3 regions of the Streptomyces sp. NPDC093085 genome follow, and region 3 is predicted to be linked to each of the others. Evidence: riboswitches for the same ligand, from Rfam matches in the RefSeq annotation. Region 3 holds a riboswitch; each other region holds the start of a gene.

Region 1 (5,677 bases), 760 kb from region 3:
TCCAGTCGCTGCTCCAGGCCGGGGGCATGGTGGTGGCGGAGTACCGCGCGCGGTTCGGCGCGGACCCCGGCGAGCACTTCGGGGCGGAGCTGGCGCGCTTCGCGGCGCTCGGCTGGCTGGCCCCGGACACGGGCCCGGAGATGGTGCGCCTCTCCCCCGAGGGGCTCGCCCACTCGGACGCGCTGGGCCCCGCGCTCTTCTCACCTGCCGTACGGGCCGCGATGGCCGCGTACGAGTCGAAGTAGCCCGCCATGACGGCCCCCCGACCCGAGCCGGGTCCGCGCGAAGACATCGCCGGCGACCGGACCTCCAGCACCAGCCGCACCCCCAGCACCAGCCCCGGCCCCGGCTCCGGCCCCAGGGAGCTGACGATCCTCTATCGCGGGCCGCTCGCCTCCTGCGACTACGACTGTCCGTACTGCCCCTTCGCCAAGCGGCGCGACAGCCCCGAGCGGCTCCGCGCCGACCGGGCCGCCCTGGAGCGGTTCACCGGCTGGGCCGCAGCGAGCGAGGACCGGCTCTCCGTGCTCTTCACCCCCTGGGGCGAGGGCCTGGTCCGCTCCTGGTACCGGAAGGCGCTCACCGACCTGTCCCGGCTCCCACATGTCCGCCGGGTGGCCATCCAGACCAATCTGAGCTTCCGCACCGGATGGCTGGACGGCGCCGACCCCGCCAAGCTCGCCCTGTGGTGCACATACCACCCGGGGCAGACGCCGTACGACCGCTTCCTGGCGAAGGCGCGCGAACTCACGGAGCGCTCGGTCCGGTTCAGTGTGGGCGTCGTCGGCCTCGACGCGCATCTGGAGCAGGCGCGCCGGCTCCGCGCCGAACTGCCCCCGCACGTCTATCTCTGGATCAACGCGGCCGAGGGGCACACGTACACGGACGAGGAGGCCGCCCGCTGGACGGAGCTGGACCCGCTCTTCCCGTACAGCCGCCATCCGCACCGCTCGGCCGGGCTGCCCTGCCGGACCGGCGAGTCGGTGATCTCGGTGGACGGCGAGGGTACGGTGCGGCGCTGCCACTTCGTCCCGGCCGAACTGGGAAACCTCTACGACGGCTCGTACCGCCGCGCGCTCGCGCCCCGGCCCTGCCCGCTCGCGGTCTGCGACTGCCATATCGGCTACGTCCACCTGGAGTCGCTGCCGCTGTACGACGTCTTCGCGGGCGGCGTCCTGGAACGCGTCCCGGCCGGGTTCCCGGCCGGCTCTCCGACAGGCACGGGCCCGGGTCCGGGCGCCCCGCCCGGCGCCCCGGCGGGCACTCGTCTCCGGATCACGCCCCGCTGAGCGCCGCCCGGCCCCGCCCCGTCAGCCGTGGTCGAGCGGGAGAAGGTCCGGACGTTTTGCCTCCACATGGTCGCCAGAGGACTCGCCGCGCAGCCTCCGCCCGATCCAGGGCACCAGGTACTCGCGCGCCCAGTGGATGTCGTCGCGCCGCACTTCGAGGGTGCCGCGCGGCGGCAGCGGCGGCCACGGCTGGTCCGGGTCGGCCGGTACGTCGACGCCCAGCACCTGCCCGGCGCGGAGCGCGACCCGGGTGTGCCCCTCGGGCGAGAGGTGGAGCCGGTCGTCGTCCCAGGCCCTCCGGTCCTGGACGGTCCTGAGGGACCAGAGGTCGAGCACGGGGCAGCCGTACCGGTCGGCGATGGCCCGGGTGTGCTCGTTGAACGTGGCGATCTTGCCCCGCAGATGGCGCAGTACCGGCACGCCCCGGGTGTCGAACCCGGTGGCGAGCATGACCGTGCCGACGGCGCCGGTGAGTTCGGCGACGGCCCGCTCGAAGCGCTCGGCGACATCGTCGGGGTCGGTGCCGGGGCGGAGGATGTCGTTGCCGCCCGCGCAGAAGGTCACCAGGTCCGGGGCGAGTTCCCGGGCCCGGGGGATCTGCTCCTCGACGATCTGGTCGAGGAGTCTGCCCCGTACGGCGAGGTTGGCGTAGCGGAAGTCCCCGTGCACCGGGTCCGCGTCCGCGCCGGGCGCCGGGAGCCGGTCGGCGAGGAGGACCGCGAGCCGGTCCGCCCAGCCGACGAAGCGCCCGTCGGGCCCCGGATCCCCCACGCCCTCCGTGAAGCTGTCGCCTATCGCCGCGTACGACGCGAACACGGTGTCGTGCCCCGTCCTCGCTCTGCCCGCTCTGCTGCCGCTCGCTCTCGATTCATCTGCCACAACCGGGAATTTTCCCCCTGGTGATGTGACCTACGCGACCGTAGGCGGGGGTTGACGCGGGGTGAGAAAGAACATTGCCCGTTCTCCCCGGAACCGGGAATACCGGGAGCGACGGGAGATGCGGGAAGGCCGGCGGACGGGAACGACGCCGCCCGGCACCTGCCGAGGTGCCGGGCGGCGTCCTGAAAAGTGCCGGTCAGACGGAGACGCCCTGCTGCCGGAGGAAGGCCAGCGGGTCCACGTCCGAGCCGTAATCGGGGCCGGTGCGGATCTCGAAGTGCAGGTGCGGTCCGGTCACATTGCCGGTGGCGCCGGAGAGCCCTATCTGCTGACCGGTGGAGACGGTCTGGCCGGCCGAGACGGAGAGCTGGGAGAGGTGCGCGTACTGCGAGTACATGCCGTTGTCGTGCCGGATGACGACCTGGTTGCCGTACGCGCCGCCCCACCCGGCGGTCACGACGGTGCCCGCGCCGACCGCCTTGACGGTGGTGCCGGAGGAGGCCACGAAGTCCACGCCGGTGTGGTAGCCGCTGGACCAGTTGGAGCCCGAGGCGCGGTACGGGGTGCCGATCCCGACGCCGTCCACCGGCAGGGTGAAGGCGGCGGTGGAGCGCTGCGACGAGGAGTCCGCCGAGCCCGACGTGTTCGACGAGGTGGCCGGTCCGGACGACGCGGAAGTCTTCGCGGAGCCTCCGGAGTTCGAAGACCTGGTGGGCTCCGACTGCTTCGCGCTCTCCGCCGGGCGCGCCGGCGCGGCGGGCTTCTCGGGGGTGGCGGAGCGTGCGAGCCCGGCGGACGACTGCGAGCGGGCGGTCGCCTTCGCGCCGATGGTGAGCTTCAGGCCGGGGTGGATCAGCCCCGGATCGGCCCCCACGGCCTGCCGGTTGTCCTCGTACAGCCGCTGCCAGCCGCCCTGGACATGCTGCTCGTCGGCGATCTTGGCGAGGTAGTCCCCGGCGACCACGGAGTAGGTCCGTACGGTGGTGGTGGCCGTCCGGGACACCTGGGTCGCGGAGGCCGCCTCCGTCCCGGCGGGCGCCGCCCGGAACGCGGCCGGGGCGGTGTGCGCGGCGGGCGCGGTCTCCGGTACGGCGGCGGGTGCGGCCGGCTGCGCCGCGTGGGCGCCGGTGGCGCCGATGAGCGGCAGGGCGATGGCGGCGCCGCCGGTGGACGCGGCGAAGAACCGGCGGGAGAACGGATGGGACTTGGGGCGGCGGTGCTTGCCCTTCGCGGACATGTCGCGTTCCTCTCCGGCGCCTGCGAGGTGAGCTGTCGGGTTCGGGCTGGAGTTGCCCGGCCGCGCGTGGTGCGCGACTTCACCCCGAGCCGTCCCCGGTGCCGGGGCACCGGAACGGCGTACTACCTGGGTCCCCCGCTCCTGCCACGCGTGAAGTGTTCGGATGGATGGTGGTCCCCGGGGCGGCGGCAGGATTCGGCGTTCCGCCCGGATTGCTGGTGAACGTAGGCGAGTGCGACGGCCGGAACAAGCCATCCCTGTTCCCTGGACAAGGCGCGCTCCCCGCCGGTCCGTCGTCACCCGAAGATCGCCCGTCACCCTGTGTGGAGGCGGCGCTTCAATTCCCTTTCGAGTTCGCCTTTCCCTTTCGCCCCACCGCCACGGAACGTCACGGATATGATCCTGCTCACCACACGCCCCCCATCTCCCCCGGGAACGGGGCAGGTTGTGCGCAATCACCCAAGACGGACAGGTGATGATTTAGGCGTTTTATTCCCTCCCGACGGGTCAGCACCCCGGCCCCCTCGGTCGTCCCTCGGCCCCATGGGACGGCGCGTCCCCATGTCGTAGGGTCGGGACCGACGCCGCCGGCGAGCAGCGCCGACGGCAGAAGACCCGGAGGAGCAGGCGTGACGCAGCAGTCGCCGCAGGTCCCGGCCACCGAGCCCGAGCTGTCCGGAGTGCGCAACTTCCGCGATGTCGGCGGGCTGCCGACGGTGGACGGGGGGCGGATACGGTACGGGGCGCTCTACCGCAGCGGGCATCTCGCCCGGGCGACCGCCGACGACTCCGCCTTTCTCTCCGGTCTCGGACTGCACACCGTTTTCGACTTCCGGAATTCCGCCGATATCAAGCTCGACGGCGAGGATGTGGAACTCGCGGGCGTACGCAACGTGAACATTCCGCTCTCCGATCCGGCCGAGGGCGCCGAGTTCTGGCACATGGTCCGGAACGGCGATCTCGCGACCCTCCGCTCGCTTCTCTCGGACGGCGCCGCGGCGGCCCGGATGACCGCCTCGTACCGCACGATCGTGACCGGGCGCACGGCCGAACACGGCCGGCTGCTGCACGCGCTCGCCGAGGACAGCGTGCCCGCGCTGCTGCACTGCGCTGCGGGCAAGGACCGGGCGGGGATCTCCGTCGCCGTGGTGCTGCTCGCGGTCGGGGCCGAGCGGGACGCGATCGAGGCGGACTACCTCAAGTCGAACGACCCGCACCGCCGTTACACCTTCCACCGGGGCGACGGGGTGGCCGACGAGGTGCCGGCGGAGGCGGCCGAACTGCTCGGCCCGCTCTTCGACGCCCGGGCCGGCTATCTGGCGGCGGCCTTCGAGACCATCGAGCGGAACTGGGGCTCGGCCGACCGGTATCTCTCCGAGGGCCTGGGGCTGGCGCCCGCCACCCGCGAGCGGCTGCGCGCTCGTCTGGTCGACACCGGCACGGCCTGACGCCCCCGCCCCGGGCGCTACTCGCCGACGGTGAAGAGGAGGTAGAGGAAGGCCGCGAAGACATGGCCGGCGATCAGATAGACGAAGAGCCGGATCACCAGCCCGCGCGGGAACTTCCGCTCCTCGTCCATGACCGGCCCGGGACCGTCCGCAGGCGCTCCCACCGGCGGTTCCGCCGGCGGCTCGGTCCGTGGTTCCGGGTGCGGTGTCGGGGGCATGGCGGATCTCTCTCCATGGTCGTCGGGGTCGGATCGGGGTCGGGGCCGGGTCAGAAGGGGTGGGCCGAGTCGCCGACACAGAGATCGGCGGACGGGCTCTGGAGCAGGGTGTGGACGAAGAGCAGCCCGGCCCCCTCGGGTCCCGCCGCGCCCATCCGGTGCGGGGTGAGGGAGTCGAAGTGCGCGCTGTCCCCGGGGCCGAGCAGATACGTGGTGTCGCCCAGGCTCAGCCGGAGCCGCCCGTCGAGTACGTACAGCCACTCCTCGCCCGGGTGGACCCGGACCAGCTCGCCCTGGGCCGCTCCGTACGGCACTTCGAGACGGAGCGGCTGCATGGCCCGCCCGGCGCCGCCGGCCTGCTGGTACGTCCAGCCGTCGGCCTCCACGGGCTCCGCCCGGCTGCCCCGGATGATGGGCTGCCGCTCCGGCGGGACCTCGCCGAGGAGCTCGGAGACGGTCGTCCCGTAGATCCGGGCGAGCCCCAGCAGCATGGGGAGCGAGGGGTGCCGGTGGCCCGTCTCCAGCCGGGAGAGATGGGCGGGCGAGAGCCCGGCGCGCCGCGCGGCGGCCTCCAGGGTGAGCCGCCGGCCACGGCGCAGTGCGCGC
Region 2 (5,677 bases), on a different contig from region 3:
TCGAGTACCAGGGCCGGTCCGCCGCGCCCTGCTCGGCGCGCCGCTCCTCCGCCGCCTCCGGGTCGATGACGGTGAAACCCGTCTCCCCGGGCCGCAGATAGTGCAGGTGCTCGCGGGCCAGCCGCTCGATGTACGCGTCGTCCTGGAGCCGCGCCTTCTCGTCGCGCAACTCCTCCACCCGGCGCTGGGCCTCCTGGCTCAGCCGCTCCTGCTCGGCGATCTGGTTCCGCTGGGAGACGTACTCCCGCATCGGATACGCCAGCGCCACCACCAGGGTGCAGACGACCAGCGCGAGGAAGGCCGCCCGGCCGGTGAGCCGGGAGCGGCGGTCCTGGCGGCGGTTCTGCGAGCGGTAGACCCGGGCGGCGGTCTGCTCGCCGAGCAGCCGCAGCCTGGTCGAGGTGGAGAACCGGTCCCGGTTCCCGGCCATGGCCCGCCTCCGCTGTCTCGTGTCCGGTCGTATCCCGCCCGTACGTATGTACTTCTCGTACGGGCGGCACGTCCCTCTCGTACGGACGTCCCCGGATACGGTACGGGACCGCGGCCGGGGACGTACGGACGACGGGCGGACGGGCCGCCAGGACGAGGGGGACGGACGCCGCACGCCTCCGGGTTACGCGGAGTTATGCGGAACGCATCCCCTTAGTTGTTCGCGGAGCGCATCCTCTTAATCGTTCGCAGAGCGCATCCTCTTAATTGTTCGCAGAGCGAAACCGCGGGAAGGCGCTGCGGCCCGCGTACACCGCCGCGTCGTCGAGGATCTCCTCGATGCGCAGGAGCTGGTTGTACTTGGCGACGCGGTCCGAGCGGGCCGGGGCGCCGGTCTTGATCTGGCCGCAGTTCACGGCCACCGCGAGGTCGGCGATGGTGACGTCCTCGGTCTCGCCGGAGCGGTGGGACATCATGCACTTGAAGCCGTTGCGCTGGGCCAGCTCGACCGCGTCCAGGGTCTCGGTGAGCGAGCCGATCTGGTTGACCTTGACGAGCAGCGCGTTGGCCGAGCCCTCCTCGATGCCCCGGGCGAGGCGCTCGGGGTTGGTGACGAAGAGGTCGTCGCCGACGATCTGGACCTTGGCGCCCAGCTTGTCGGTGATGATCTTCCAGCCGTCCCAGTCGTCCTCGAAGAGCGGGTCCTCGATGGAGACGAGCGGGTAGGAGGCGACCAGCTCCTCGTAGTACTCGGTCATCTCGGCGGCCGAGCGCGTCTTGCCCTCGAACTCGTAGGAGCCGTCCTTGTAGAACTCGGACGCGGCGACGTCGAGCGCGAGCGCGATGTCACGGCCGGGGACGTACCCCGCCTCGTTGATCGCTTCGAGGATGAGGTCGAGCGCGGCGCGGTTGGACTCCAGGTTCGGCGCGAAGCCGCCCTCGTCGCCCAGTCCGGTGGAGAGGCCCTTCTGCTTCAGGACCTTCTTCAGCGTGTGGTAGACCTCGGCGCCCCAGCGCAGCGCCTCGGAGAAGGACTCCGCGCCGATCGGTGCGATCATGAACTCCTGGATGTCGACATTCGAGTCGGCGTGCGAGCCGCCGTTCAGGATGTTCATCATCGGAACGGGCAGCAGGTGCGCGTTCGGGCCGCCCAGGTAGCGGAAGAGCGGGAGGTCGGAGGCCTCGGAGGCGGCGTGCGCGACGGCGAGCGAGACGCCGAGGATGGCGTTGGCGCCGAGCGAGCCCTTGTTCTCCGTGGCGTCCAGGTCGATCATCGCCTGGTCGATCAGGCGCTGCTCGGTGGCGTCGTACCCGACCAGCTCGGGGCCGATCTGTTCGATGACGGCGAGGACGGCCTTCTCCACTCCCTTGCCCAGGTAGCGGCCGGCGTCCCCGTCACGGAGTTCTACGGCCTCGAACGCACCGGTGGAGGCACCGGAGGGAACGGCAGCACGGCCGGTGCTGCCGTCGTCGAGGCCGACCTCGACCTCGACCGTGGGGTTGCCTCGGGAGTCCAGGATTTCCCGGGCTACGACGACGTCGATGGACGGCACGAGCATCTCCTTCTGGGATGTGACGCGTGGTGCAGGGTCTCTTTGGCCTTGCGCCATGAGCCTAACCGGCTCCGGGCGGTGGACCAGCCCGTGCCCGCCCCGTAAGACGCGGGCCTGTCGTCCGGACAGGCCCGCGATGCGGCGTCTCCCCGGTGGGGCCCGGCCCGGCACGTCCGGGGGTGACGCGCCGGGCCGGCGGGAGGGGTCAGCTCAGGTGGAGCCGCTGACCCGGGTAGATGACATCGGCGTCACGGACGATGTCCTTGTTGAGGTCGAAGATCTTCTTCCAGCCGCCCTTGACCTTCTGGTCGAGGGCGATCTTCGAGAGGCTGTCGCCGGACTTGACCGTGTACTCGCCGTCGCCCTTCTTGATGGTGAAGGGGCGGCTCCGGTCGCGGGAGGCCGGCTGGGCGGCGTCGCGCGTGGAGCGCTGGCTCGGGGTGTAGCTCTGGGAACCCTGGGACTTCTGGGAGTTCTGGTAGTTCTGCGACTTCGTGGACTTCTGGGTGCCGGAGTAGCCGGAGCCCGAGGAGTTGCCGGAGCTTGCGGAGCCGGAACCGGAGCCGGAGCCGGACGAGCCGCCGTTGTACGAGGCGCCCGAGAGGTTGACGCCACAGCTCGGCCAGGCGCCCTTGCCCTGGCCCGCGAGGACCTTCTCGGCGACGGCTATCTGCTGGGACTTGGAGGCCTGGTCGGCGCGGGCGGCGTAGGCGGTGCCGCCGTACGCGGCCCAGGTGGAGCTGGTGAACTGGAGGCCGCCGTAGAAGCCGTTGCCCGTGTTGATCGCCCAGTTGCCGCCGGACTCGCACTGGGCCACCTGGTCCCACTCGGAGGCGGTGGCGGCGGAGGCCGCGGAGGCGCCGAGCAGGGGGGCGGCGACGGCGGCACCGGTGATGCCGGCGAACGTCACGTAGCGAACGGCCTTGGACGGGCGGCGGTGCTTGGACTGACCGGAACGCAGCAGCATGGAACACATCTCCTCACCGACGCCTACGAGGTGAGCTGTCGGGTTCGGGCCAAGGAGTCGCCCGGCCGTGTGCTCGCACACACGGCTTCACCCCGAGCCGGACGCCGGACGTCTCTCGACGACCGGGCCCGGCGAAGAACCAATGGGTCCCCCGCTCCTGCCTTCGGCGCTTGAAGCGACGACTACTCCCCCCGGCCGACGGCAGGATTCGGCGTGACGGTCGAGGAGGCCCGCGGTGCGAGCGGTTCAGACCGTAATCACAGCCCTGGCGGTTGTTCAAAGAAGCACATCCGGCATAAAACGCCCTTACCTCCTCCGACGGACAATACGTTTCCGCAGGTGAGAGGCGGGTTGGCCCAACCGGCGGGGCGAACAGCCCGAGTTGCGGCAAAGAGACCCTTGTCTCACTTGCCCAGAAGGGGACATACAGGAGCCAATTGACCGCGTCCCGGGGCCGGATCGAAGGCTCTGGCCAGGACGGACGCGGCGGCGACGGCGTCAACGGGGCAGCGTTCAAAGGGCGTCGCCGGCCGGGCCGCCGGGGCCGGCCGGGCCGTACGCCGGGTACGCCAGGCAGCCGCGCCCGCGCTCCGTCCCCGGACGGGCGTACCGGTCGGGCGCACAGGGAGGCCGGACGGAGGGCGGCCCGGCGCGCGCCCGGAGGCCGCCGGGTGCCGCCCGGAGGCCGCCGGGTGCCGCCCGGGCGCGGTCGGGTGCCGCCCGGGCGGGGTCGGGTGCCGCCCGGGCGCGGTCGGGGCGCCGGCGGGGTGCCGGCGGGGCTGCCGGCGGGGCTGCCGGCGGGCGGCACCCGGGCCCGCCCGGGCGAGCGCGTTCGGAGACGGCCACGGAGCCGCCGTGACCCCTTCCGCGGATACGGATACGGGCCCGGCCCGCCCCTCCTGGGGGTGCGGACCGGGCCCGTACGGGACCGTGAAGGGGACCTGGGATCAGGGAAGAGGAGAGACGCGGGGGCCGGTCAGACCCAGCCGCCGGAGACCTTCTGACCACCCGTCGCCAGCGAGAGGTGGTTGCCGACCGTGTTGGCGACGCGCTCCACCTCGCGCTCCACGCCCGCAGCGACCGAGCCGGCGTCCCGCCCGCCGCCCGCGTCGCGCGAGGCACGGCTGTCGTCGTCGCGCCCGTACGACCCGTCGCCCGGCGTGGCGCTCTCGTCGGCGGCCTGGCCGCGGTGCTTGCCCGAGCCGTCCTTCCCTTCGGACTCCTCCGCACCGGAAGCGGAACCGGTCGGTCCGGGGGCCGGGGTGGTGGCCGTCCCGGAGGGCTCCGTGCCGTCCGTACCGCTGCCCGTGCCCGTACCGCTGCCCGTGCCTGTCGAGGCGTCACCGGAGGGCGAGGTGGAGGCGGAGGGGTCGGCCGAGGGGGACTGGGAGCCCGAGCCCTTCTTCCCGTCCAGGGCGTCGGAGACCGCGCCGCCGACCGAGCCGAGCAGCCCGGAGACGGTGGCGCAGCTTCCCCACGCCTGCGCGCCCTGGGCGGCGAGCACCTTCTCGGCGACCACTATCTGCTGCGACCGGCTGGCGAGGTCGGGGCGGGCGGCGAACTCCGCGCCCCCGAAGGACTCCCAGGTCTCCTGGGACATCTGGAGCCCGCCGTAGAACCCGTTGCCGAGATCGGCGCTCCAGGCGCCGCCGCTCTCGCACTCGGCCACGCTGTCCCAGGTGGAGTTGTCCGCGGCGTTCGCGGCGCCGGCGCCGAGCAACGGGATCGCGATCGCGGATCCGGCCACCCCGGCGGCGACGAGAAGAGCAGGGGCCTGACGAGGTCGACGGTGTCGGCCGTTCCCGGACATGCGGTTGCCTTCCGTGTGACTGTTCATTCAACTCCGGCATGGTGTTGCCGGGTCGACGTGAACGTAGCGTTACTCGAACGCTTGTCACAAGTCGATGCAGCGGAGATCACGCAAAAGTCACAGCATTGACGATGCGTCAGGAAATTATCGGCCGGACAATGGCGTGAATCGCACCGGAAGTGTGCGCAATCCCCGCATGATGAGCCCGCCCCGCCAGCGCAAATCGGAAACATCTTCCGAAAGCCGCACATCGGGGAGACGGGTCAGCAGGGTGGCGAGCGCGGTGCGCCCCTCCAGGCGGGCGAGCGGCGCGCCGAGGCAGTAGTGGATGCCGTGCCCGTAGCCGAGGTGCTGATTGTCACTCCGGGCGAGGTCGAGGGTGTCGGCGTCCGAAAAGCGCGCCGGGTCGCGGTCGGCCGCCGCCAGCACCACGAGTACGGGGTCACCCGCCGCGATCCGCTGTCCGCCGAGCGTCAGCGGCTCGGTCGCGTAACGCCAGGTGGCCATCTCCACCGGCCCGTCGTAGCGGAGCAGTTCCTCGACGCCCGTCGCCAGCAGCCCGGTCTCGCCGGCCGCGAGGGAGCGCTGGAGCCGCTCCCTCTGCGCCGGATTTCTTATGAGCGTGTGCATGCCATTACCGATGAGATTCACCGTCGTCTCAAATCCGGCGAACAGAATGATAAAGGCCATGGCCGCGGCTTCGTTCTCGGACAAATGCTCGCCGTGATCGCTCGCCCGGATCAGCCCGGAGATCAGGTCGTCGCCCGGATTCTCTCTCTTACGGTGAATAAGGTCGGCCAGATAGCCGCGCATCTTCTTCACCGAACGGGCGACACCGCCCCGCGGGCCGCCGGCATGCCGGATCATCATGCCCGCCCAGTCGCGGAAGTCGTCCTGGTCCTCCGGCGGTACGCCGAG
Region 3 (5,677 bases):
CGTCGGCGACGAAGATCGCGGGGATGGGCGTCTGGGGGTATCCGGCGGCGCCGCCCTTCGACGGGGAGCGGATGTTCATCTGCCGGGACCGGCCTGGCCGGCTCTCGGTCCGGGACGACCAGCCGTCGCTGTACCGGATCGGCTGCACCATGACCGGCGGGTCCTCCGGGGGCGGCTGGTTCATCGAGGACGCGGAGGGGCGGCCCGCGCTGGTGAGCAACACGTCGATCGGCCCGAGCGCGCAGACCTGGCTGGCCGGGCCGCATCTGGGGCGCGGCGCGAAGGCGATCTACCAGGCGGTCAGCGCCAAGTTCGCCTGAGCGGAAGGGGTACGGGGTGACCGAGGCGGGGTGACGGGGCGGGGTGACGGGGGCGGGGGTGCGGCTCCGGGAGGGGTAGGGGCAGACTCGACGCGGGGCCGGGGCCGCCCGGCGCCTCCGTACGGACCCGCCATGGACATGAAAGCGAGACCGAAGGTGCCGCACATCACCGTCGAGTACACCCCGGACCTGGCCGACGAGCTGGACGTCGACACGCTCCTCGGCGACCTCCACGAGACCGCGCTCGGCCTGGGCGTCTTCCCCCGCTGGGGGACCCGCACCCTGGCCGTACCGGCGACGGCGTGCCGGGTGGCCGACCGCCCGGAGAGCGGCCCCGGCAGCGGCCATGTGCAGATCAAGCTGATGATCATGCCGGGCCGTCCCGACGAGGTGCGGAGCCGGGTCGCGGACGAGATGTTCGCGGCGGCGGAGCGGACCCTGGCCCCGCTGGCCGCCCGCCGTCCGCTCGGCTTCCAGCTCACGATCACGGAGCTGGACCCGGCGGTCACCAGGACGGGCGGCTCCATCCCGGGCTCCCCGACCTACCGCGCTGAGGCCCCGGAGGCTCCTGAGGCTCCGGGCACCGCCTGAGGCGGCCGGGCCGGGCCGCCCCGAGCGGGGAGCCGCGCCCCGCCCCGCCCGCTTCCGACGATATTCATTTTGCCTGGGAGGGGGCCCTCCGGAGAGACTGCGACGAGCCGGTACGTACCGGCTCGTCCCCTCCGAAAGCAGCCCTGAACCCCCCATGAGCACTCCAGCACCACCCCCCACCACTCCCCCGGCCGCCCCCTCGGCCCCGGCCGACGGGCCCGGCGCGTCCGGCGAGCCGCTGGCCGGCGGGCTCAAGCAGCGCCACCTCACCATGCTCGGGCTCGGCGGGGTGATCGGCGCCGGGCTCTTCGTCGGCTCGGGCGCCGGGATCGCGGTGGCCGGGCCCGGGATCGTCGTCTCGTATCTGATCGCGGGCGGGCTCGCGATGTGCGTGATGCGGATGCTCGGCGAGATGTCGACGGCGATGCCCGCCTCGGGCTCGTTCTCCGTCCACGCCGAGCGGGCGCTCGGCCGCTGGGCCGGGTTCAGCGTGGGGTGGCTGTACTGGTTCCTGCTGGTCGTCGTGCTCGCCGTGGAGGCCACCGGCGCGGCCACGATCGCCCACGGCTGGCTGCCCTCGGTACCGCAGTGGGGGTGGGTGCTGATCTTCATGCTGGTGTTCACCGGGGCGAACCTCGCCGCCGTGAAGAACTTCGGCGAGTTCGAGTTCTCCTTCGCGGCACTGAAGGTCTTCGCGATCGTCGCGTTCCTGGTCCTCGGGGTGCTCGCGATCCTCGGTGTCCTCCCCGACACCCACTCCGCCGGTCCGGCCAACCTCACCGGCCACGGCGGCTTCCTGCCGAACGGCTGGCAGGGCGTCATCTCCGGGGTGCTCGCCGTGGTCTTCGCCTTCGGCGGTCTGGAGGTCGTCACGATCGCGGCGGCCGAGTCCGACGACCCGGTGCGCTCGGTGGCCCGCGCGGTACGGAGCGCGGTCGTCCGGATCCTCTTCTTCTACGTGGGGTCGATGGCGGTGATCGTGACCGTGCTGCCGTGGACGGCGCAGCGGGCCGGGCTCAGCCCCTATGTCACCGTGCTGGACGCGATCGGGATCCCGTCGGCGGGGCAGGTGATGAACATCGTGGTGTTCGTGGCGCTGCTCTCGGCGCTCAACGCCAACCTCTACGGCTCCTCGCGGATGATCTTCTCGCTGGCGGAGCGCGGGGAGGCGCCGAGGGGGCTGACCCGGGTGAGCGGCGCGGGCGTGCCCCGGCGCGCGGTGCTGGCGTCGGTGGCGTTCGGGTTCGTCTCGGTCCTGCTCAACCTGGAGTGGCCCGATTCGATCTTCCTCTACCTGCTCAACGCGGTCGGCGCGGTGCTGCTCTTCGTCTGGGCGATGATCGCGGCGTCCCAGCTCCGGCTCCGCCCCCGGTTCGAGCGGGAGGCCCCGGAGCGGCTGACCCTGCGGATGTGGCTCTTCCCGGGGCTGACCTGGCTCACGCTGGGTGTGATCGCGGTGGTGGTCGTCCTGATGCTGACGGACGACGTGGCCCGCCCCCAGCTCCTGTGGTCGCTGGGCGCGACGGCGCTGGTGCTGATGGTGGCGGGGATACGGGAGGTACGCGCGCGGCGCGGGTGACCCGTCGCGCCGTACGTACCGCAGGCACGGCACGCACAGCACGCACGGCACGCACGGCACATGCCTCGGCCCCGCCGCCCATGACGGGTGGCGGGGCCGAGGCATATGTGACGTTACAGAGCGATATGTCCGGCCTGCGGTCTCGGGGCCGGAACGCGTCCGGCCTAGTAGGGGCCGTTCACGTTGTCGATCGAGCCGTACCGCGCGGCGGCGTAGTTGCACGCGGCGGTGATGTTGGCGACCGGGTCGTAGGCGTCGTACGCCGTGCCGGGCACGTGGTACGCCTGGAACGTCGGGGCGATGACCTGGAGCAGCCCCTTGGACGGGACGCCGTTCTGGGCGTTGATGTCCCAGTTGTTGATCGCGTACGGGTTGCCGGAGGACTCCCGCATGATGTTGCGGTGGATGCCCTCGTAGCTGCCGGGGATCCCGTGCTGGGCCATGACGTCCAGCGACTCGCGGATCCAGCCGTCCAGGTTGTTGCTGTAGGTCTTGGCGACGACCTCGGTGGCGACAGCCGTCTTGGCGGACGCGGCGCTCTTCCCGGCGCCGGAGGTGGCCTTGCCGAGGGTGAGCTTCAGGCCGGGCTGGACGAGGGACGGGTTGGAGCCGATGGCGGCCCGGTTGTCCTCGTACAGCTTCTGCCAGCCGCCGCTGAGCGAGTGCGCCTTGGCGATCTTGGAGAGCGAGTCGCCGTACACCACGACATAGGTCGCGGGGGTGGACTCCGTGGACTCCGGGGAGGCGGTGACGGCGGCGGGAACGGTGGCCCGCGCGGCGGAGGTCTCCGCCGTGACGGGCGCCGCCTGGGCGGCACCGGCGGACACCAGCGGAAGCGCGGCGAGCGCGGCGCCCCCGGTGCCCAGCGCGACCACGCGTCGGACGATCGAGCCGGTTCTGGAACGGCGGTGCTTGGCGTTTCTGGGCACGACGAATTCCCTCTCCGTCGCCTGCGAGGTGAGCTGTCGGGTTCGGGCTGGAGATGCCCGGCCACGCGGTCGCGCGACTTCACCCCTAGCCGCTCCGGAATTCCGGACCGGCGTACTACCTGGGTCCCCCGCTCCTGCCTGCTGACGGATTAGGTGTCGGGTCGATATCCGGACAGCGGCAGGATTGGGCGGTCCATCCGGATGGACGAGAACGTAAGCGAGATGCCAGGACCGCACAAGTTCCGCCTTCTCGGCTTATTCCCCCCATCGGAACGGCTCCGGGAACTCAACTTTCCTCCCCCACGAGAGAAAGCACCCCCACCGGCCGGACCCGCCCACCATCGCCCACGTGACACACGTCACGAATACATCGGACTTATCGGACCCTCAAAGCGCTACAGAGAGCGCAAGTTACCCCCAAAAGCCTCTACGCACCTTTACCGGCAAATACCACCAAAACGCCCTTAAGGGGCACTTCGCCACTCCGTGATCTGCCCGGGAATTCCCGGCACGCCCTCAACTGCGCACCACGGAAAGGAATGCGCCAGCCGGAGCGGATGAATACACCCGCCGGCCACCTTTCCTGACGCCCCGTCCGTGATCGCGGAATTCGCGTTCCGGGAATACGGAACAGCCGTCCGGCACCCGCGTACCGCACTTTTCACGCCAGAGAACGGCGCCTCAGGGTGAGCCATGATGACGCGTCATCGCCCCTCTGCCACGGTGCTGTCAACACCACGTGCGAGCGGCCGGGACGAGAGCCGGCGCCGCGTCGGTATCACTGTCGGGGGGACAGATGATCGAGACACTTTTCCGCGCGGAGGACCATCCGGCACCGGAGAGATTCGAGCGCTGGCGTGAGATGGCCTGCGCGAGCCACGCACCCACGAGAATCAGCTCCGAGCACGCCGAAGACTTCCGGGGGAACCTTCAGGCGGTGGGTCTCGGCCCGGTGACGGTGACCGTGGCGGGGTGCACGTCGCTCGTCAGCGACCGTACGCCGAAGATGGTCCGGCACTCCGATCCGGAGCAGTACAACCTCAGTTACACCCGGAGCGGACAGGCGGGCGCCGTCCAGTCCGGGCGCGAGGCGGACCTGCCCGCCGGCAGCCTGGTGCTCACCTCCACCTCCCATCCCCTCCACGGCCGGATGGGCCCGGACGGGGACGGCACCACCACGATGGTCCAGGCGCTCTTCCCCCGGGCCATGCTGCGGCTTCCCGCCGGCCAGGGGGACTCGCTGCTCGCCGTGGCGTTACCCGGCCGGAGCGGGATCGGCGGGCTGCTGAGCCGCTTCCTCGTCGGGCTCACCACCGACCCGACCCGCTACGGCCCGGCGGACGCCGCGCGGATCGGCGGGGTCACCATCGATCTGGTGAGCGCGCTCCTCGGCCACCACCTCGGGGCGGAGACGCCGCCCGAGGCCGCCCCGGACGTGCTGCTCCTCAAGGTCCGCGCGTACATCCACCGGCACCTGGGGGACCCGGACCTCACCCCCGCCCGGATCGCCGCGGCCCACCACATCTCCACCCGCACCCTGCACCGGCTCTTCCACGGTCAGGACACCACGGTCTCCGGCTGGATCAGGAGGCAGCGCCTCGACCGGGCCCGCCGGGATCTCGCCGATCCCTCGCTGCGGGCCCGGCCCATCCACGCCATCGCCACCACCTGGGGCTTCACCCACGCGGCCGACTTCACCCGGGCGTTCCGCACCGGCCACGGCATGCCGCCGAGCGAGTACCGCCACCGGGCGCTGCCCGTAGGGGATTGACATCCTCGCTGCCCTGAAGGACGGCGATTCCCGCCTACCGCGCCGTTGAAGGCTGCGGTGTCGGGTGGGTTCCTGCTTCGCCGCGCGGTGCCGGGACGAGTTCCGGTCTTACCCGCGCTCCACAGGCTGACACGGCCAGTCCGGCCGCCTTCGCGACGTTGACCGCCGCGTTGATGTCCCGGTCCAGGACCGACCCGCACGCCCCACACGTCCACACACGGACGTGCAGCGGCTTCGGGCCGTCCTTCACGCCGCACTGCGAGCACACCTGGGAGGTCGGCTCGAAGCGGCCGATCTTCACGAAGGTGCGCCCGTACCGTGCGGCCTTGTACTCCAGCATGTTCACGAACGCCGACCATCCGGCGTCGTGGACGGACTTGGCCAGGCGCGTGCGGGCGAGGCCCTTCACCGCCAGGTCCTCCACGGCGACCGCTTGGTTCTCGCGGATCAGCTTCGTGGAGAGCTGGTGGTGGAACTCGCGGCGTGC

Evidence for each region. Region 3 has a riboswitch for cyclic di-AMP ahead of AB0O07_RS00990 (transglycosylase SLT domain-containing protein). Riboswitches for the same ligand answer to the same signal wherever they lie in the genome.
Region 1: linked by a shared signal. The riboswitch ahead of AB0O07_RS04040 (LysM peptidoglycan-binding domain-containing M23 family metallopeptidase) and the one ahead of AB0O07_RS00990 (transglycosylase SLT domain-containing protein) in region 3 are both predicted to bind cyclic di-AMP.
Region 2: linked by a shared signal. The riboswitch ahead of AB0O07_RS21130 (transglycosylase family protein) and the one ahead of AB0O07_RS00990 (transglycosylase SLT domain-containing protein) in region 3 are both predicted to bind cyclic di-AMP.

What each region holds. Positions count from the first base shown of each region.
Region 1 covers NZ_JBFBFB010000001.1:980,059-985,735, reverse strand. Annotated here, with positions in the region: gene AB0O07_RS04055 (STM4012 family radical SAM protein) at 1-245, shown strand, start outside; gene AB0O07_RS04050 (STM4011 family radical SAM protein) at 252-1,289, shown strand; gene AB0O07_RS04045 (SGNH/GDSL hydrolase family protein) at 1,311-2,105, opposite strand; gene AB0O07_RS04040 (LysM peptidoglycan-binding domain-containing M23 family metallopeptidase) at 2,365-3,405, opposite strand; cyclic di-AMP (ydaO/yuaA leader) riboswitch at 3,410-3,573, opposite strand; gene AB0O07_RS04035 (tyrosine-protein phosphatase) at 4,035-4,853, shown strand; gene AB0O07_RS04030 (DUF6126 family protein) at 4,871-4,984, opposite strand; gene AB0O07_RS04025 (XRE family transcriptional regulator) at 5,122-5,677, opposite strand, start outside.
Region 2 covers NZ_JBFBFB010000007.1:104,824-110,500, forward strand. Annotated here, with positions in the region: gene AB0O07_RS21120 (septum formation initiator family protein) at 1-430, opposite strand, end outside; gene eno (phosphopyruvate hydratase) at 693-1,988, opposite strand; gene AB0O07_RS21130 (transglycosylase family protein) at 2,188-2,946, opposite strand; cyclic di-AMP (ydaO/yuaA leader) riboswitch at 2,955-3,128, opposite strand; gene AB0O07_RS21135 (transglycosylase family protein) at 3,926-4,759, opposite strand; gene AB0O07_RS21140 (cytochrome P450) at 4,904-5,677, opposite strand, start outside.
Region 3 covers NZ_JBFBFB010000001.1:224,577-230,253, reverse strand. Annotated here, with positions in the region: gene AB0O07_RS01005 (hypothetical protein) at 1-320, shown strand, start outside; gene AB0O07_RS01000 (hypothetical protein) at 453-911, shown strand; gene AB0O07_RS00995 (amino acid permease) at 1,183-2,490, shown strand; gene AB0O07_RS00990 (transglycosylase SLT domain-containing protein) at 2,655-3,419, opposite strand; cyclic di-AMP (ydaO/yuaA leader) riboswitch at 3,423-3,585, opposite strand; gene AB0O07_RS00985 (helix-turn-helix domain-containing protein) at 4,216-5,190, shown strand; gene AB0O07_RS00980 (RNA-guided endonuclease TnpB family protein) at 5,225-5,677, opposite strand, start outside.